Regions from separate parts of the Sphingomonas sp. SphC10 genome, predicted to be linked through region 2. Evidence: riboswitches for the same ligand, from Rfam matches in the RefSeq annotation. Region 2 holds a riboswitch; each other region holds the start of a gene.
The links. A riboswitch is a leader RNA that binds a small molecule or an ion and turns the genes downstream of it on or off. The one in region 2 is predicted to bind cobalamin.
Positions count from the first base shown of each region.

Region 1: another riboswitch for cobalamin. It lies ahead of ACWKSV_RS09290 (DUF1636 domain-containing protein); the one in region 2 lies ahead of ACWKSV_RS14195 (TonB-dependent receptor).
Region 3: another riboswitch for cobalamin. It lies ahead of ACWKSV_RS09400 (HoxN/HupN/NixA family nickel/cobalt transporter); the one in region 2 lies ahead of ACWKSV_RS14195 (TonB-dependent receptor).

Region 1 is NZ_CM168044.1:2,054,594-2,058,846, forward strand. Features, by position in the region: gene fumC (class II fumarate hydratase) at 1-1,309, opposite strand, end outside; cobalamin riboswitch at 1,411-1,595, shown strand; gene ACWKSV_RS09290 (DUF1636 domain-containing protein) at 1,686-2,093, shown strand; gene cobT (nicotinate-nucleotide--dimethylbenzimidazole phosphoribosyltransferase) at 2,090-3,100, shown strand; gene ACWKSV_RS09300 (histidine phosphatase family protein) at 3,097-3,654, shown strand; gene cobS (adenosylcobinamide-GDP ribazoletransferase) at 3,651-4,253, shown strand, end outside.
Region 2 is NZ_CM168044.1:3,083,187-3,087,439, forward strand. Features, by position in the region: gene ACWKSV_RS14175 (hypothetical protein) at 304-624, shown strand; gene ACWKSV_RS14180 (CsbD family protein) at 653-1,102, shown strand; gene ACWKSV_RS14185 (entericidin A/B family lipoprotein) at 1,161-1,307, shown strand; gene ACWKSV_RS14190 (hypothetical protein) at 1,396-1,713, opposite strand; cobalamin riboswitch at 1,802-2,022, shown strand; gene ACWKSV_RS14195 (TonB-dependent receptor) at 2,237-4,253, shown strand, end outside.
Region 3 is NZ_CM168044.1:2,076,752-2,081,004, forward strand. Features, by position in the region: gene cobW (cobalamin biosynthesis protein CobW) at 1-380, opposite strand, end outside; cobalamin riboswitch at 562-761, opposite strand; gene ACWKSV_RS09400 (HoxN/HupN/NixA family nickel/cobalt transporter) at 787-1,842, opposite strand; cobalamin riboswitch at 2,014-2,215, opposite strand; gene ACWKSV_RS09405 (septal ring lytic transglycosylase RlpA family protein) at 2,334-2,891, shown strand; gene ACWKSV_RS09410 (hypothetical protein) at 2,982-3,548, shown strand; tRNA gene ACWKSV_RS09415 (tRNA-Pro) at 3,754-3,830, opposite strand; gene yajC (preprotein translocase subunit YajC) at 4,056-4,253, shown strand, end outside.

The sequences.
Region 1 (4,253 bases), 1.0 Mb from region 2:
GCCCCTTCTGATGCGCGTGCTTGGCGATCTTGGCGGCATTGTCGTAACCGATCTCGGGCGCCAGCGCCGTCACCAGCATCAGCGAACGGTCGAGCAACTCGGTGATCCGGTCGCGATTGACCGTCATCCCCTCGACCGTCCGCTCGGCGAAACTCTCCATCCCGACCGACAGCAAGTGGATCGAGCGCAGCACGTTCGCCCCGATCAGCGGCTTGAAGACGTTCAGCTCCAGATGCCCCTGAAGCCCGCCGACCGTGACGGCGGCATTGTTGCCGATCACCTGCGCGGCGACCATGGTCAGCATCTCGCACTGGGTCGGATTGACCTTGCCCGGCATGATCGAGCTGCCCGGCTCGTTGGCGGGCAGTTCCAGCTCGCCCAGCCCCGAGCGCGGGCCGGAGCCTAGCAAACGGATGTCGTTGGCGATCTTGGTCAGCGCCACGGCCAGGACATTCAGCGTCCCATGCAGGTCGACCAGCCCGTCATTGCTGGCCAGCGCCTCGAACTTGTTGGGCGCGGTCACGAAGTCGAGACCGGTCACCTCGGCGATCTCCGCTGCGATCGCCTCGGCAAAGCCGTTCGGCGCGTTCAGCCCGGTGCCGACCGCCGTCCCTCCCTGCGCGAGCGGCAGGATGTTGCGGTGGAGCGTCCCCTCGATCCGGTCGCGGGCATTGGCGAGTTGCTGCACATAGCCCGAAAATTCCTGGCCCAGGGTCAGCGGGGTCGCGTCCTGCAAATGGGTGCGGCCGATCTTGACGATCGAATCCCATTCCTTCGCCTTGGCCTCCAGCGCCGCATGGAGCCGGTCGAGGGCGGGAAAAAGCTGCCTCGTCACGGCAATCGCGGCGGCGACGTGGAGTGCGGTCGGAAAAGTGTCGTTGGACGACTGGCCGCGATTCACATCGTCATTGGGGTGGACCGGCGACTTGCCGCCGCGCTTGGCCGTCAGCATCTCGTTGGCGCGGCCCGCAATCACCTCGTTTGCGTTCATGTTGGACTGGGTGCCGGAGCCGGTCTGCCAGATGACGAGCGGGAACTGCTCGTCATGGCGCCCGTCGATCACCTCCTGCGCCGCCGCCTCGATCGCATCGGCCTTGTCCGCCGCCAGGCCATGGGCGCGATTGATCCGCGCCGCCGCCTTCTTCACGATGGCGAGGGCATGGACGATACCGATCGGCATCTGCTCGCGCGCGCCGAAGGGAAAATTCTCCAGGCTGCGCTCGGTCTGCGCGCCCCAATAGGCGCTGGCGGGAACTTCGATGGGGCCGATCGAATCGGTTTCGGTGCGGGTGGTGGCGTTCTGGGTCATGCGACAGGGACTCACCGATGGGGTCAGGGGTTCCACCCATATAGTCACCGCGACGCCGACGGACGAGGGCACGACGCTTGCCACCCGGCCCCTGCCCGCCTATCGCCGCCCTCGCGACAGGTTCCTCGAAAGAGGATGAAAAGGGAATGGGGTGCGACACCCCGGCTGCCCCTGCAACTGTAAGCGGCGAGCCGCCCGCCACGACGCCATTGGGCTAATCCCCGAGAAGGCGGCGGACCGGCCCCGACCCGCGAGCCAGGAGACCTGCCCGTCGTGGTCGTCCTTCGGCTGGTCAGGGTGTACCGGACGGAACGGGGCTTTCCCCTCGCGCGGCGACAGCGCCTTTGGAGACTTGCCCGATGTACGAGCCCTTTTCATGCTGAAGCCCGCCGCGAACGGCCCCGCCGTGGTCGCCTGCAACACCTGCCGCCTGTCCGACGAGGCGCGCGAAAACGACCAGGGCCAGCGCGGCGGCGCGCTGCTGGTCGAGGCGTTGCGCCGGGTGCAGGCGTCCGACCCTGCTTATGCCGAGGTCGCGGTCGAGGAGATGCCCTGTCTCTTCGCCTGCCAGTCCTTCTGCACCGTCCATCTGCGCTGCCCCGGCAAGGTCGGATACGTCATGGGCAAGTTCACCCCCGATGACGACGCCGCGCGCGCCATATTGGACTATGCCCGCGCCTATGCCGACAGCGACTGGGGACAGGTGCCCTACAAGCAATGGCCGCAAGGGGTGAAAGGCCATTTCCTCACCCGCACGCCCCCCGAAGGATATGTCGTCGAATGACCGCTTTCCCCGACATCGCCGCGTTCGAGACGGCACTCGCCACCCTGCCCCGGCCCGACGACCAGGCCCGCGCCGCCGCAAGCGCGAGACAGGGCCAGTTGACCAAGCCGCCGGGTTCGCTGGGCCGCCTGGAGGACATCGCGATCTTCCTCGCCGGATGGCAGGGCGTCGAGCGGCCCCGGATCGAGCGCGGCCGCGTGGTCATCTTCGCGGGCAATCACGGCGTCACCGCGCGCGGGGTCAGCGCCTTTCCGGCCGAGGTGACGGAACTGATGGTCGCCAATTTCGCCGCCGGAGGGGCCGCGATCAACGCGCTGGCGGCGGCGGCAGGGCTGGAACTGGCCGTGGTACCGCTCGACCTCGACCGACCGACCGCCGACTTCACGACCGCTCCCGCGATGACCAAGGAAGAGTGCCTGAGCGCGCTGTCCGCCGGGGCCGAGGCGGTGGGCGAGGCCGACCTTCTCGTGCTGGGCGAGATGGGGATCGGCAACAGCACCGCCGCCGCCGCGCTCGCCGCCGCCAGTTTCGGGGGCGGCCCGGCCCTGTGGGTCGGGCCGGGCACGGGGGTCGATGCGCAGGGCGTTCAGCGCAAGGCGGCGGTGGTGGCCGAGGGCCTCGCACTGCACCGCGAACATCTGACCAGCGCCTTCGAAATCCTGCGCCGCCTGGGCGGGCGCGAGATCGCGGCGATGGCGGGCGCAGTGCTGGCCGCGCGGCACAAGCGGATTCCGGTCGTGCTCGACGGCTTTATCGGCACCGCCGCCGTCGCGCCGCTGGCCCATGCCAATCCGGCGATCAGCGCACATTGCCTGTCGGGCCATTGTTCGGCCGAGCCGGGCCATGTCCTGCTGCTCGCCCGGCTGGGGCTGGAGCCGATCCTGTCGCTGGGCATGCGGCTGGGCGAGGCGAGTGGCGCGGCGGTCGCGGTGCAGGTCATCCGTTCCGCGATCGCGGCGCATGACGGCATCGCGACCTTTGCCGAGGCGGGCATCGCGGGCGCGTGACCGGCTTTCGCCTGCATCTGCTCCGTCACGGCGAGCCCGAGCTGACGGGGCGGATGCTGGGCCGCACCGACAGCCCGGCCACGGCCGGGGGCATCGCGGCCTGTGTCGCGCGGGCGGATGGGCTGGACGTCACCCGCCGCATCGCCTCCGACCTGTCGCGCGCGCGCGCCTGTGCCGAGGCGATCGGTCCGGCCGAGATCGATCCGCGCTGGCGGGAACTGGATTTCGGGGACTGGGACGGGCTGGCGGCGGGGGACATCGAGCCGGAGGCGCTGGCCCGCTTCTGGGACGATCCCGATGCCGCCCCGCCACCGGGTGGCGAGCGTTGGTCCGATCTGGTCGCCCGTGTGCGAAGCGCCATCGCCGATCTGTCCCCCGAGCCGACCCTGGTCGTCACCCATGGCGGCGCGATCCGCGCAGCGCTGCATGTCCTGTGCGGGTTCAACCTGCGCGCGACATGGTCGTTCGCGCTGCCCTATGCCGCGCTGGTCACGCTGGAGGTGTGGGACGGCACGCCGCGCAGCGCGCAGGTGACGGGGCTGGCGACGGCATGAAGGCACTGATCGTCGCGCTGGGCTTCCTGACCCGCTTGCCCATGCCGCGCGTCGAGGCGGACGAAGCGGATTTCGCACGCGCCATCCGGCTCTACCCGGTGGCGGGGCTGGTCATCGGAATCATCGTCGCGGGCGCAGGCTGGCTGGGCGCGCGCATCGATCCGTGGACGGGCGCGCTGGCGGCACTGATTGCCTGGGTCTGGGCGACGGGGGCGCTGCATCTGGATGGGCTGGCCGACCTGTCCGACGGGCTGGGCGCGGCGCATGGCGATCGTTCGCGCTTGCTGGCGGTAATGGCCGATCCGCATATCGGCAGCTTCGGCGTAGTCGCGCTGGCGATGCAGTTGATCGCCAAGTTGGTGCTGCTCCACGCCCTGCCGCTCGGCGCATGGCCGATGGTCGCGCTGATCCCGGCGGCGGCGCGGGTCGGGCCGCTGGTCTGGGCGCGACTGTTGACCCCGCTTCGTCCCGGAGGGCTGGGCGCGATGGTCGCCCGCGCGGTGCGGCCGGTCGACATGATCGGCTGGATACTCGCAGGCCTAGCGCTGGGCCTGTTCTATCCGCCGCTGGCGACCGCACCGCTCGTCATCCTGGCGCTG
Region 2 (4,253 bases):
CCGTTGGTTCATTTCGACCATGTCGGAGAGGGGAAGGTGCCGTTTATGGCCGGATCACACAAGGCGGTTTGGCAAAAAACGTCGTCAAGACAGAGGCTTGTCGATGAAATCCTTTGCGGTGCCGCCACGTTCATCAATGGCGTGATGGTGCAGGCATCCCGGCGCATATGCCCGCCAGCGGCTCGAAACTGGTCCAAGACTACCAACCATTCCTGCAAAAATACCAGGAACGGCTTAACTTATCATAAGTTGTACCCGGCCAGATCGGTCGCATTTCGCCGCCGGTCGCATGGGAGCAACCGGGTGGCCAAAATCCTCGCAAGTATCGGCATCGCGCTCGTCGCGGTGGCGTGCACCCCGCCCTCGACGCGGATCGCCACCGGGCTGGAGCGCTATGGCCTGGACAGCCAACGTTCGACCTGTGTCGGCCAGCGGCTGGAGCGCAACCTGTCGCTGGGGCAGTTGCAACAGCTTGGTAATGCCGCCGCGGCCTATCGCCGTGACGATCCCAATCCCGGCCAGCTGACCGCAGGCGATCTGATCCGGGTCGCGGGCGAGATCAAGGACCCGAAGATCGCACTGGAAGTCGGCAAGGCCGCCGCCACCTGCGGCGTGGCTCCCTGACGCCCTTTCCTTGCATTTTCGGAAACGAATGATGAGCACGCATGCACTGCACGGCAATGCGCGCCATTTCGGTGGCAAGCTGGAAAAGACGATCGGCGATGCGGTCGACAGCCGCGACTGGAAGGTGGCGGGCGTCACCGATCAGGTTGCGGGCAGCGCGGAGCATCTTTTCGGTCGTGCCCAGTCTGTCGCGGGCGAGGTGGCGGATGCCACCCCCAGCCTGATTGAGGAAGCGCGCGAGCGGATCGGCGACGCCACCGATCGGTCGGTCGCGGCCGCGCGGCGCGCCCAGGTGAGTCAGGCCGAGGCCGACTTCGTTCAGACCAAGAACGAAGCGGTCGCCAAGGCCAAGCAGGCCGCCGATGCCGCCGCCGGGGCCGGTGCCAAGACCTCGTTCCTCCTGGTGCTCGCGCTGCTAGTCGGCGCCGGTGCCTCCGCCTTTGGCGCAACGGCGGCCAGCCGCCGTCGTCTGCGCTGAGTACCCGCGGCGGGCCGGCGTACCGGGCCCGCCGCATCCCCTTTTCGAGGAGATCGTCATGACCAAGAAGATCGCTCTGGGTGCTACCCTGTTCGCCGTCCTGACCCTGTCGGCCTGCAACACCGTGAACGGCGCGGGCCGCGACCTGCGTTCGGCCGGTGCGGCGGTGTCCGACGCCTCGGGCCAGGACAAGCCCAAGAAGTAAATTCTGATCATTCCTCCCCTGCAGGGGGGAGGACCATCCGCAGGATGGTGGAGGGGTGTCCTGCTCTCGAGAGGGCGACCTCCCTCCGTCAGGGCTTCGCCCTGCCACCTCCCCTACCAGGCGAGGATTTCTTCATGGTTTCAGGCGGCGCATCCGCCTCGACCAGTTCGACGACCTCGAAGCGATACCCGACCCAGCCGCGCTGTCGCACCGCTTCCGCCATGGCGGCATCGTTCGCCATCGCCGCCTTGCGCGACTTGGCATGGCCCCAGAAGACTTCTGTCCTGCCCCCGCCCAGATCGGCGACGATCCGCCAATAATGGGTGAAGGGCTGCGATGTCGGGCCGATCGTCTTCACATAGCCATCGGGCATCGTCGCGATCAGATAACGGTTCCTGCGTGCCATGCCGCCGCCATAGCGCAAGGACGCCGCGACCTCATCCCGCTTGACGCCCTCCATCGCCGCCGCGTAGCGATACGGGGCCGGAATGATCCGGCGATATGATCGCGCCGGTTCTCCCGACAAGGGAGATTAAAAGGGAACACGGTGAGGGGCGCAGGCCCTAAATCCGCGGCTGTCCCTGCAACTGTAAGCGGTGAGCGGCGATGCACGGATCGGCCATGGGCGCGATCCAGCCACTGGGGCAACCTGGGAAGGCGCATCCGTCCGCGACGACCCGTGAGCCAGGAGACCTGCCGGCGTCAGGTCGCTCATGCCCGGTCCAGGGGATGGTCGAGGCTAGGTCTGTTCCGACGAGCGACGCCATAAGTGGCGGAGGCGCATGGGTGGCCCTGTGGAATGCGGAAAACGGCGTGCCGCACGCAGGGCACCTGGCTGCCCGAAATCGGGCGGCAAGGCCTCGGCTTGTTCGCGACAAGACGCTATGGGCTTTGAAATGATATATCGTAACAGATTCAGACAGGTCCCTATGGTCCTGTGGGGTGGCGCGGCGCTTCTGCTGGGGGCGGCGCAGGCAGGGGCGCAAAAGGCCGAGGAGCAGGGGGGCGACGCCACCGTGCTGGTGATCGGCACGCGGGAGAAACAGGCGCTCGACACACCCAATGCCACCGGCAGTCGCCTGGGCCTGACACCGCTGGAGACGCCCGCCAGCATCGCCTCGCTCGATGGCGGTACGATCCGCGCGCGCGGCGATGTGTCGATCGTCGAGGCGGAGACGCGTGCGCCCGGCCTGTCGAGCGTCGCCAATCCGGGCAATGGCGGCACCGCGCTGGCCGCGCGCGGCTTTTCGGGGCAGGGATCGGTGCTGCAACTGGTCGACGGCGTGCGGTTGTTCCCGGCGGCGGGGACGATCACCTTTCCGACCGATCCCTGGATGGTCGAGCGGATCGACGTACTGGGCGGCCCTGCCTCGGTCCTTTACGGGCAGGGCGCACTGGGCGGCGCGGTCAATGCCGTGATGCGCGCGCCCAGTGCGCAGACCCATGGCCAGGCCGAGATCGGCTATGGCGGGCAGGACAGTTTCCGCGCCGCCGCCGGGCAGGGCGGGCCGCTGACCCCGACCCTCGGCTACCGCGTGGATGCCAGCTATCGCCGGTCGGACGGTTATGTCGATCGGGGGCGTTCGGACAGTGTCGCGCTGTCGGGGACGCTGCGCTGGACGCCGTCCTCCGAACTGGCGGTGACGGTGCGCGGCGATCATGGCGACCAGCGGCCCATGACCTATTTCGGCACCCCGCTGATCGACGGGCGGCTCGACCTTCGGGTGCGGGACCGCAACTATAATGTCGGCGACGGGCGGATGCGGTTCCGCGACGACCGCGCCTCGATCCGGGTCGACTGGACGCCGAGCAATGCGGTCAGTTTGTCCAACATCGCCTATGTCCTGACCAGCGACCGTTTCTGGCGCAACCTGGAGAATTATTGCTGGGTCGTTGCGAGCGGCGCGTGCGCGGACGGATCGACGGGCATTCCGGCCACGATCCGGCGGAGCAGCAATTACGGCATCCGCCACGACCTGACCCAATGGGGCGATCAAGCCAGCGTGACGTGGCGCACGGGACTCGCGCCGGGCATCGCCAACGCGCTGGTCGTCGGGGTGGACGCCAATCTGGTCCGCTTCACCCATGAGAACGACTTCGGCTCGGTCGAGCAGGTCGATGCGGTCGATCCCTTCGCCTTCGATCCCGGCCGTTTCCTCGATACGCAGGGAATCGCCCCGCGCTACCGCACCCGCACCACCGCGCTGGCGGTGTTTGCCGAAGATCGGGTGACGCTCGGCCCGAAATGGTCGGTGGTCGGCGGCGTCCGTTACGAGGTGGACAATGTCCGTCGTTGGACCGTCGCCATGCCGGATCGCTTCGTGCTGGAAAAGACGTTCCGCAACGCGACATGGCGCGCGGGGCTGGTCTATCAACCGGTGCCGACCCTGTCGCTCTATGCGCAATATGCTACGGGCGTCGATCCGCTGGGCACGCTGACCACCGTATCGACCGGGCAGGTGCAGTATAGCAACGCGCGCGGAAATCAGGTCGAGGCGGGGGCCAAGTGGCTGTTCGCGAACGGCCATGGCACCGCCACGCTGGCGGCCTATCGAATCGTCAAGACCGGGCTTCTCGCCCAGCGCACGCTGGCGAGCCCCGTCGAGCAGGTCGGGCAGCGATCGTCGCAGGGCGTCGAGGCGGCGGTGACGCTCGATCTGCCGCAGGGCTTCGGGATCGACGCAAACGGCACGCTACTGGATGCGCGGTTCGACGATTTCCGCTCCGGCGGCGTGGATTATAGCGGCCGCACCCCGCCGAACGTGCCCGAGGTGCTGGCCAATCTCTGGCTGCGCTGGGATGCCTCGGCGAAGCTGCAGGCGCGCGCCGGGCTGCGTTATGTCGGGCGTCGCTTTTCCGACAATGGCGAGGCGTTCCGCATCCCCGGCTATGCGACGGTGGACACGACCTTGTCCTATGCGCTGACGCCGCATCTGGCGGTCGATG
Region 3 (4,253 bases), 1.0 Mb from region 2:
ACGGTAATGCGCGAGCGGATGGCGGGCCAGTCAAAGGCCTTCAGCAGCGGCTTGGGGAGCGCCAGACCCGAGGTCTCGATCAGGATGTGATCGGGGCGCGGCTCCATCGCGAGCAGCTTCTCGACCGTGGGGATGAAGTCGTCGGCGACGGTGCAGCAGATGCAGCCGTTCGCCAGCTCGACGATATTCTCCGCCGGGCAATCGGGGATCGCGCAAGATTGAAGGATGTCGCCGTCGACGCCCAAAGTGCCGAATTCGTTGACCACCACCGCCAGGCGACGGCCGCCCGCATGGCGGATCAGATGGCTGATAAGCGTGGTCTTGCCCGCGCCCAGAAAGCCGGTGACGATGGTGACGGGGACCTTGGAAAGGTCACGCATGGTAATTCTCCGACGCGCCGGACGAGCGAGCGCGGACGCGGGGCCGATCGCCGGAGCGGTGACGGACGGGCGCGCGACATGCGTCCACCCCGCTGAACCGGCGACCGATGCGGCCCCGGCCGCATGGCTTCGTCGCTCCCCGACGGAGAACCGTGCCCCGACCACCCCCTGGGTCCAGGCAAGAGCGACCATGACGCCGGCAGGTCTCCTGGCTCGCGGGTCGAAGCAAAAGGATGCGCCTTCCCGGATCACTCCAGTGGCCGTGCCCTCATAGGAGCACCAGCATCGCTCGCTCACCGCTTACAGTTGCAGGGACAGCCGGGGATTTGCACCCCATTCCCGTTTAAAGCCCTTGCGGGCACCGGCGCGATCTTCGGACGGCTTATCACCCTCCGATCAGCGGCATTTATCCCGCCGCGCCGGGCTTGGCAATTCGCGCCTCCATCGCCGCGAACCCGCGCCAGCGATAGAGGAGGAAGCTCGCGCCCCAGCACAGGACGAACAGCCCGACGATGGCGAAACCCAGCACGTTGAAATGCTCGGCCAGCGCACCCGCATAACGGAACGGCCCGGCCGTCCAGCCGAACCGCTCGGCGAGCAGCGCGGTCGCCTGGATGCCGCCGATCACCAGCGCGACCAGCGCCGAGACCAGAGTGATCGTCATGTTGTAGTAGAGCTTGCGCAGCGGATGGACGAACGCCCACTCATAGGCACCCAGCATCACCAGCCCGTCGGCGGTGTCGATCAACGCCATGCCGACCGCGAACAGCACCGGGAATACCAGGATCGTCGCCAGCGACACGCCGTCCGCCGCGTGCGAACCCGACAGGCCGAGGATCGCCACCTCGGTCGCGGTGTCGAAGCCCAGCCCGAACAGGAACCCCAGCGGCGCCATGTGCCAGCTCCGCCGGATCAGCCGGAACAGCGGCCCGAACAGACGCGACAAAGGCCCCTGCCCCGAAAACATCATGTCGGCATCGGCTTCCGCCATCGGTTCGCCCCGCGCGACACGGCGGAAACGGGTCCAGACATCGCGCAGGATGATCAGGTTCATGATCGCGATGGCGAACAGGAAACTCGCCGAGACGATGGTAGCGATGGTCCCGCCGCTCTGGCCGAACGCCTCGAAGTCGGACAGGGTGCTGGCGGCCAGCGCCACGGTGGTCGCCGCGATCAGGACGATGGCGGAATGGCCGAGAGCGAACCACAGGCCGACCGCGATCGGCCGCTGGCCGTCCTGCATCAGCTTGCGCGTGACATTGTCGATGGCGGCGATGTGATCGGCATCGACCGCATGGCGCAGCCCCAGGCTATAGGCGAGCAAAGCCGTGCCGAGCATCAGGCTGTTGCCCGCAAAGACGCTCAGCGCCCAACCCCAGACGGCGATATTCACGACGATCAGCGCGCCCATCAGCAGGGTGACGCGACGCTTCAACGATGGTCGGGCGGAAACTTCGGACATGGGCGGATCATGCCTTAACGGCGCCGTTGCGACTCAGGCCGACCTTCCGCTGTCGCGGTCGTCCCCCACCTTCGACGGGCGCACGCCGGGCCGGGTTCCAATTCAGGTCGCCCTATGGCGTCGCTCGCATGATACAATATATCCTGGCCATGACCATCCCCTGGATCGCGGCAAGAGCGACTCGCATCGGCAGGTCTCCTGGCTTGCGGGTCGAAGCGTCGGCAATGCGGCCTTCCCGGATCACTCCAGTGGCTGTTCCCTGTTGCAGGAACCGGCATCACGCGCTCACCGCTTACAGTTGCAGGGACAGCTATGGATTTGCACCATATTCCCGTTTGAAGCCCCGAGGGGCACCGATGCGATAGTCCGGCGGCGTGGCTGAAAGCCGCTGCCGGTCGGCACGGGGATAGTCTGCGCCGAACGGACACGCAAACGGCTTTATACCACCGCGCCGTAAGCCTAATCGACAGGCTATGGTGGTTTGGAAAGCGATGCGCCGATGGACACCGGCGGCGGCCTGCCTGGTCGCGGCCTGTTCGGGTGGCAATTACCGGCCGGTCAGCGATTTTCCGGTGCGGATCGGCAAGCCCTATACGGTGCGGGGCATCACCTATGTCCCCGCCGAGGACACGACCTATGACATGCTCGGCTATGCCAGCTGGTATGGCGGCGAATCAGGCAAGCGCACCGCCAACGGCGAACGTTTCCGTCCCGGCTGGGCGACGGCGGCGCACACCACCCTGCCCCTGCCCAGCTATGTCGAGGTGACGGCGCTCGACACCGGGCGGCGGATCATCGTGCGGGTCAACGATCGCGGGCCGTTCGCGGGATCGTCGCGGATCATCGACCTGTCGCGCGGCGCCGCCGAACAACTCGGCCTGCGCGCGGTCGGCAAGGCGGCGGTGCGGGTACGCGTCGTCGAGCCGGACGAAAAGGACCGCGAACGCCTGCGCCACGGCAAGGCGGCGCGGCCATTGCCTCCGGTTTCGGATGCGGTACGAGCGAATTTGCTGTCGCAAATCGCGGTGGCGGGAATGGCAGTTCGGTAGAGGCGGCGGCTTTCGCCCAATAGCGGACATCGGCTGCGACGTCTGTTTCGCCTGATTGCGGAAGGTACATATCCCTCTTAGCGTACGAGCATGGACAGGCGGCTCTTCGCAGCTTCTTTAGCAATTGCCGGCTTGCTCGGCGGGTGTTCGGCATCGGCCGAGCGGCAATTAGAGGGGCGGGTCTTTGACATTCCCGAGGCAAACGCCATTTTGGAAAACGATGCGCCGTTCTTCCTTCCAGCACTCGATCCACGCGACGGGTTCTCGTTTTATCTTAATCCCGGAGCGCTCCTACCTGACCTGAACCTAGTGGGGGTGGCGAGCAAGCAGCGTATGTGTGCCCGTGCGGCGGGAACGGCGGCGCGCATCAACTCGACCGTTTGCGCAACTAGTCCGCTTTCGTGGCGTGGCCAGCCGCTGCGCAGAGTAAGTGATGGCGTTTTCTGGACGTATGATTTGCCAGCCGAGACTGGTCAGAAGCCCCCTCGGTCGCTGGCGAGTTGCTTCACGATGGAAAACTCGCAGGCGGGGCTCTGCACGGCCAGTTTGCCGTATGGTGACCTCGTGCTCACAATCCATTTTCGGGACAATCAGATCGCCTCGCTTCAGGACCTGTACGATCAATCGGCTGCAAGCTTATGGAAGTGGGAGCGCTGAAAGCGATCGGTAGGTTCTGCGTCGCCACGCTCCAAAGCTGCCGGACCGGGTTCCACCTATAGCCGCCATTTAGCTTGGATCGCTTTGATCCGCCGTGAAGCCAAACCTCCCGCGCTTCACTCCACGGTGAAAGCAGAAAACGCCAGAAACGAAAAAAGCGGGCTTTCGCCCGCTTCGTCCTCGTCCACCGATGTCAGTAGAAGATTGGTCGGGGCGACAGGATTCGAACCTGCGACCCCCACACCCCCAGTGTGATGCGCTACCAGGCTGCGCTACGCCCCGACCGAGCGGCGGCCTCTAGGCGGGTTTTCTCCGCGATGCAAGCCTTGATGTTGCGATACTGCCGACACCACATCCGCCTCTCCATTGCGCCTGTCCGCCTGCGATGGTAGCGGGCAGGCTATCCGACATGGGGGCTTGTCGATCGTCAACGGTCGGCCGGTACCCGTGCCCATTCAGCATAGACGGGTCCGAATGTTCATTCCCATCACCGCCCCAGTCGCCGCGATGGCAGCCGCATCCGGCGCCGCCGCATCGAGCGGAGCCGCCTCGTTCCTCAGCCTCGCGCCGCTGCTCCTCGTCTTCGTCGTCTTCTATTTCCTGATGATCCGCCCGCAGCAGCGCCGGATGAAGACGCTGCAGGCGTCGATCGAGGCGGTCAAGAAGGGCGATCAGGTCACCACGGCGGGCGGCATCGTCGGCAAG